DNA from 3 places in the Lysinibacillus sp. NPDC097287 genome. Region 1 is predicted to be linked to each of the others. Evidence: riboswitches for the same ligand, from Rfam matches in the RefSeq annotation. Region 1 holds a riboswitch; each other region holds the start of a gene.

Region 1 (2,272 bases):
TACAACTTTTTAGCAATTTGACTGAGCATGATCGTGATATCCAATATGAATCTTTTGAAGAGTTAATGAAAATTGTAAAGGAACCCGTAGATTGGACATATTCAGTCTGGGAGCAACTTATCAAGGCACTTACATTTAAAGATGAGCATATACGTGCACAATCAGCACAGTTTTTATGTGCACTTGCAGCAAAAAGTGATCCAGAAGAACGTGTATTAGAAGATTTTATGAAAATTTGGGCTGTAACTTATGATGAAAAAACCGTTACAGCAAGACATAGTTTACAATCGATTTGGCGTATCGGATTAGGTGGACAAGTGCAAAGGGATTTAGTTGTTTCGCATTTAGCGAAGCGATTCCATACATGTGTCGATGAAAAACATCCGTCACTTATTCGTTATGATATTATAGTATCCTTGAAAAATTTATTTGATGCAACAGGCGATACAAAACTATTAAATATTGCACAGAATTTAATCGAGAAAGAGCAAGATGCCAAATATAAAAAGAAATACAAGACAGCCTTACGTTAAATGTCAGGGACTTTTATTGATATAGTATATGGTAGATTTGAGGTATGAGATACAACATATGCGTAATTAAGGTTATTTTTATGGAATAATAAATCTATAATTTCCAATATAAATCAATGTGTTTTTTAGGTACATAGTGCACTGTTTTCCGTGCGTAAAAACAGAAATCCAGTCGTTAAAGAAAAATAGTGCTGGTTTTTGTGAGTATTTGCAACTTTTCGACTACTAAAGGGTGTTAATTTATGATAAACTGCTTAACAAGTGAATAATTCTTGCAGAATAAAGGTGCTAACTATTAGCATAATCGGGAATTCGGTGTAAGACCGAAGCTGTTTCCGCAACTGTAAGTGCAGAAGAAATAAGAGAATGCCACTGTCGAATGAAGAAAAATGCTTCTAGTAGATGGGAAGGCTCTTATGATTTCGCTACAAAATCATTGTAGTGAGCTGCACAAGCCAGGAGACCGACCTTTATTTGAGCGTATAAGCACTCTTCGGAAGATAGGAGGATATACGGCAAATACATATTGAACGTTATATGACGTGACCAATTATGCTATTTTCGTCGTTCCTTTTCGAAGAGGAGCGGCTTTTTTTATGGCTTTTTTATTGGTATATGGCATTCACGCCAGACTCAAAACGTTTGATGCGTGAATGGACTTATCAAAAGATATAGGGCCTTATAGCAGCGAGAATATCTTCATAGTAGAAAGAGGGGACCTTGTTTGAAGAAAGATGCACGCTATTCCTGTTACCCTTTCATGCGTGAAAAAGTAGCGACTGTCGATTTTGAAATTCGAACAGATTGCCTAACAACTCATGTAGGTGTGGCACTTGCAGCAGTCAAAAAAGAGATTGTTGAGGTAGTAAAAGAAGATCTACTTGAAATTTTACCTATGGCTTATCATGTCAACGGATCAGTACGTGGAAAATTAGCGGTTACTGACGAGGATTTAGCTTGGCTAAGTAGTCGTTATGATTTCTATGTGAGTCATGTAAAAGAAGCAATCCAAAGCTTTGTTTTACCACAGGGTACGGAAGCAGCAGCGGCGTTACACTTATGTCGTAGTGAGGCAAAAAAATCTTATCGTGCGCTCCATAAAGTTTCCGAGGAGAGAGAAGTACCAGAAATTCTATTTAATTATCTAGGTCTATTAGCAAACGTATTTTTTGTCATGGCTGTCTACATGAATCAACAAGCAGGCATTGCAGAAATTCCGTTTGTAAGTAAGTCTTACCCAATGAAAAAGAAAAAGGAGAATGTCTAAATTGAAAAAGATATTTAATTTCCAATGGCTTTCAGTATTAATGCTTGCATTTTTACTTGTAGGCTGTGGCACAGCAGAAGAAAACGCAAATGAGGATACATCAAAACAAGGCGCACAAAGTGAAGAATCAGGCTATAAAGTGAAGGATGACCGTGGGGTAGAAGTAGCTTTTGATGCAGTACCAGAAACAGTTGTTTCTTTACAACCTAGTAACACAGAGATTTTATTTGCATTAGGTGTTGGCGATAAAATCGTTGGCGCAACTGAGTATGATACGTACCCACCAGAAGCATTAGAAATCGAACGTGTTTCGGATTCAATGGTATTTAACAGTGAGCGTATTTTAGCATTAAATCCGGATGTAGTTATTGCCTATACAATTGGTGAAAAAGATGCACTAAAGGTACTTGAAGATGCTGGCGTAAAAGTATTTGTTATTCAATCAGCAACATCTTTTGAAGACGTTTACGGT
Region 2 (2,272 bases), on a different contig from region 1:
ATTTTTAGAGCTGATAAGACAAATGCAAAGGCACCTGAAAGGCCTAGCATCATTTTAGTTTCCGGATTCTCATCTATTGTTTTACGAATAGAACGTAATCCTAAAATAATAAATGGAATCGATACGACCCACCAAAAAATTGCCCATTCAATCGGCAAAAAGCCTTCCATAATGTGCATAGCAAATGCACGATTTGGCACCATGATAAATGCCAATAAGAAATAACTAAGCTTCCAAATTGAAAATTTCACCATTCTTCCTCCTTTTGTTTTATTGATTCATCACCAAAGGTCGTGGATGACATTTGACGAAAGTGCATATTGATTTTAAACTGCCAGTTGATTGTAGTGGAGACTGGGCGACTCCTGGGGGATTAGCGTCCCAGATGAGACCCTGGAGCGAGCATAGCGAAACTGTGTTTTGTTGCGAAAGCGAAGCGTCAGCAACCAGTGAAGCGGCTCTTCGGACGCCCCCCGGAAAGCGCCCAGTCGGAACGGAAATCAACCCTAAGTTATGGTGATGAATCTTTTTTAGCGTGTGCAATAAAAAAAGCACTTCTCCTTTTTGGAAAAGTGCATAGCTGAAAAAAAGCAAATGAAAAACGATTTGCTAAGCTGCACACCTATCCGCGTAGGTTGAAACTTGTCACGTATTTTTTGGCAGGTCTCCTGGCTTTAGTTCATCGTTTTATAGGTCTTCCCATCCGTTGGACAGTGACATATCTATAAAAACTCCCTAGTACAGTGGCGGGACCGCGCCGGACTTGAACCGGCTTCCCTTTTAAGTAAAATGTAAGCATCTTACACCAAAAAATGTTATTGTTGTGAGTTTTCAGGACAAAGTGTAACACGGCTCAAGGAAAATAATCCATCCCTTTTTGGAAAAATATTTATTTTCAGTAAGTTTGATGTAGAAAATTCTGATAAATTAAAGCAAAGTCAGGTAGTATTCTAGGAAATATTTGTCGAAAAATTATGGAGAATAGAACATTTTAAAAAAGAGATGTTGAAATTTTAGAATAATGAGCTATGATAGAAACAGTTTTTATTAATATTTTAACAATCTAAAAATTTAATATAATTACATCTATAAGTGCTCGAAATCGTTCGAGATAATAGGGAAATCGGTGCGAATCCGGTACAGCCCCCGCTACTGTAATAGCTGATGAAATCGCAAATGCCACTGGTGCAAACTTGGGAAGGTGCGAAAGTAAAATGAAGCTTAAGTCAGGAAACCTGCTTAATTGATGGCATGCAAACTTTTCGGAGGGAGAAGTTGAAGCGAGGGCGGGAATCTGTATATATCCGTGTTCATTCGGCTTCAATAAAACCTTTACTCTTCGTCTTGAGTGAAGGTTTTTTTCTTTTTCCTAGAAGGAATGAGGGGAGAAATACTTTGACAACATGGAATTTAGAAGGCATGAAAACGCATCTTTTTATCTGCAATGGCAGTAGTTGCATGAAAAAAGATGGGGAAGATATTACACAGGTGATTCGAGATGAAATACAAACACTGGCACTTGATAAAGAAATACATACGACAAGAACACGTTGTAATGGCAGATGTAAGGATGCTTGTGTAGTTATTGCATATCCGCAGGGCAATTGGTACCGAGTGCCAACGACTGAACATGCAAGAGCGCTTGTACAAGATTTACATCATGAATCTTTACATAGCGAGCATGTGTTTACACTAAGTGAAGGTACGTTACAACGAACAGCACAAACGACTGCTATTAAAGGGATTGAGAAAGTGAAAGAGGGGTAATTGGACAGTGCAAAAAGGAAAAATTTTCGTTGTTGGCTTTGGCCCGGGCGATTTCAAACATATTACAACGCGTGCTGTAGAGGCACTGCAACAAAGTGAATTTATTATTGGTTATAAAACATATGTGGAATTGATTGAAGATTTAGTTAGCGCAAAATCCATTGTAAGTACGGGAATGACTGAAGAAGTATCACGTGCGCAAGAAGCCGTTCGTCAGGCAGAAGCGGGAGGGATCGTGTCGGTCATTTCCAGTGGAGATTCTGGCGTATACGGAATGGCCGGGCTGGTCTATGAAGTGTTAATCGAGCTTGGTTGGACAGAAGCGACTGGTATTGAAGTAGAAATCGTCCCTGGTATTTCTGCTATTAATTCTTGTGCCAGTTTACTAGGCGCACCGATTATGCATGATTCATGCACGATAAGTTTAAGTGACCATTTAACGCCGTGGAATTTAATTGCGAAGCGTGTGGAAGCCGCGGCAATGGCCGATTTTGTTATCGCATTG
Region 3 (2,272 bases), on a different contig from region 1:
TGAAAAGTCGACGTGACCTGGTGTATCGATAAGTGTGTATGTATCATTACCGATTTGCATGCGACCTTGCTCTGCAAAAATAGTAATACCACGCGCACGTTCGATCGCATGATTATCTAAAAAGGTATCTTGGTGATCGACACGCCCTCTAGCTTGAATACTATTTGTATGGTAAAGAAGCTGCTCGGAGAAAGTTGTTTTTCCTGCATCGACATGAGCGAGCACGCCAATTGTTTTAAACATAAAAATCCTCATTTCTATCTTTCATTGTCTATTATTGTAACAGAAAATTTTCTAAAATTGATTTCTTGTAACATAAATAGGCTTTATGATTAAGTAGTGCTAATATATTAATGATTATTGTTAAATGGATAATTTTGTTTGATTGCTAGAATGAAATAGTTCTGCTATTCTAAATTTTATAACTAAATATGAAATAAATTTATTGGTGCACATGTCTTTGGGCATTTGCTTAAAAGGGAAATCGGTGTAATTCCGATGCTGTCCCGCAACTGTAAATGGGGAGTCTATACATTATGTCACTGTAGCTAAGCTATGGGAAGGCGTTTAGATGTTGAACCTAAGCCAGGATACCTGCCAATAATAGCAACACATTTACATAGAACCACGAGGATGGTTGTAGTGACAGGGAAGAGACGCCCATTATTTCACTATGACATCCTCTTGTAGACAAGGGGATTTTTTTTATGCCCTTTGTTTTAAGAGGGGAGAGCGTTTTGAAGAATCAAACAACAAGAAAGATAGCTCTACTACTAGTAGTACTAATTGGTGTCGTCTTTGTATCGACGACGATAGCAGTCATGGTGGGCTCTGTATCGATCACACCAAGTACAGTGTGGCGAGTAATTTTATCCCATGCGCCTTTCAATATGTTTGGCATTGAAGCGGACTGGAGTCGCTCACAAGAAATTATTATATGGCAAATTCGTACACCACGTGTATTACTAGCTATGATCGTTGGCGCTGGTCTAGCAATATCGGGTGCAGCTATTCAAGCACTAGTTCGTAATTCCATTGCAGATCCATATATTTTAGGCATATCATCAGGTGCATCCGTAGGGGCAACCTCTGTAATTTTACTTGGAGCTTTTTCCTTTTTAGGTATGTATGCGCTGTCATTCGCGGCATTTATTGGGGCGACAATTGCAGTGATAATTGTGTTTTTCCTAGCACGCGTACAGGGGCGAATATCAGTTATCCGTCTATTATTAGCTGGTATTGCTGTGTCACTGGTGCTATCGGCGATGACGAACTTTATGCTCATGATGTCGAAAGAAGAGGGCGGTCTGAAGGCAGTAATGTATTGGATGATGGGCAGCTTGGCTGGTGCAAAATGGGCGAATTTATCAATCCCATTCTTCGTATTTATTGTTGTCTATCTAATTTTACGACTACACTCGCGGCATTTGAATTTACTCTTACTTGGAGAGGAATCTGCAGTTACGCTCGGAGTAAATTTAGATAAATTTCGACTGCTTCTTATTCTATTAATCTCTCTGTTAACTGGTGTGTTAGTGGCAGTAAGCGGGGCAATTGGCTTTATCGGCCTTATCATTCCGCATATCGTACGAATGCTTGTTGGCTCTAATTATAAATTTGTATTACCAGTAAGTGCATTACTTGGTGCGATATTTTTAATATGGGCTGACGCTGTAGCGCGTATTGTCATTGCCCCAGAGGAAATGCCGATTGGGATAATAACGGCTTTATGTGGTTGTCCATTCTTTATTTGGATGCTACGCAAGCAAACATATTCATTCGGGGAGGGCGATTAAATGGTATTCGTTGCACAAAATCTTTCTTTTGCTGTGCAAAAGGCGAAGATATTGGAAAATGTTTCGATGCATATTCATGAGCGAGAGTTTGTTGGTTTAATTGGTCCTAATGGTAGTGGGAAATCCACGCTTTTAAAAAATATGTACCGGATGCTCAAGCCACAAGCAGGAGATGTGTTTTTATTTAATGAAAACATTTATAAGCAATCTGCAAAGGAGATGGCCAAACAGCTTGCTGTTGTAGGGCAGGAAACACCAGTGTTATTTGAGTTTACAGTAAAGGACCTTGTGGCTATGGGGCGTACGCCGCATAAACGACTCATTGAAGGCGATACGAAAGAAGACCATGATATTATTGAGCAATCGATGCGCCAAGCAGGCATTGTTCATTTAAAGGATCGTAATTTTAGCTCCTTATCCGGTGGTGAAAAAAAACGTGTCATTGTCGCAAGGGCATTAGCGCAGCAGGCAAAGGT

Evidence for each region. A riboswitch is a leader RNA that binds a small molecule or an ion and turns the genes downstream of it on or off. The one in region 1 is predicted to bind cobalamin.
Region 2: another riboswitch for cobalamin. It lies ahead of ACIQ2D_RS04925 ((2Fe-2S) ferredoxin domain-containing protein); the one in region 1 lies ahead of ACIQ2D_RS11975 (hypothetical protein).
Region 3: another riboswitch for cobalamin. It lies ahead of ACIQ2D_RS09720 (FecCD family ABC transporter permease); the one in region 1 lies ahead of ACIQ2D_RS11975 (hypothetical protein).

Annotation. Positions count from the first base shown of each region.
Region 1 is NZ_JBIWCX010000007.1:134,501-136,772, forward strand. Features, by position in the region: gene ACIQ2D_RS11970 (hypothetical protein) at 1-533, shown strand, start outside; cobalamin riboswitch at 800-1,019, shown strand; gene ACIQ2D_RS11975 (hypothetical protein) at 1,258-1,800, shown strand; gene ACIQ2D_RS11980 (ABC transporter substrate-binding protein) at 1,802-2,272, shown strand, end outside.
Region 2 is NZ_JBIWCX010000002.1:393,741-396,012, forward strand. Features, by position in the region: gene ACIQ2D_RS04920 (energy-coupling factor ABC transporter permease) at 1-254, opposite strand, end outside; cobalamin riboswitch at 642-825, opposite strand; cobalamin riboswitch at 1,076-1,256, shown strand; gene ACIQ2D_RS04925 ((2Fe-2S) ferredoxin domain-containing protein) at 1,396-1,767, shown strand; gene cobJ (precorrin-3B C(17)-methyltransferase) at 1,775-2,272, shown strand, end outside.
Region 3 is NZ_JBIWCX010000005.1:150,961-153,232, reverse strand. Features, by position in the region: gene ACIQ2D_RS09725 (GTP-binding protein) at 1-243, opposite strand, end outside; cobalamin riboswitch at 430-616, shown strand; gene ACIQ2D_RS09720 (FecCD family ABC transporter permease) at 738-1,796, shown strand; gene ACIQ2D_RS09715 (ABC transporter ATP-binding protein) at 1,797-2,272, shown strand, end outside.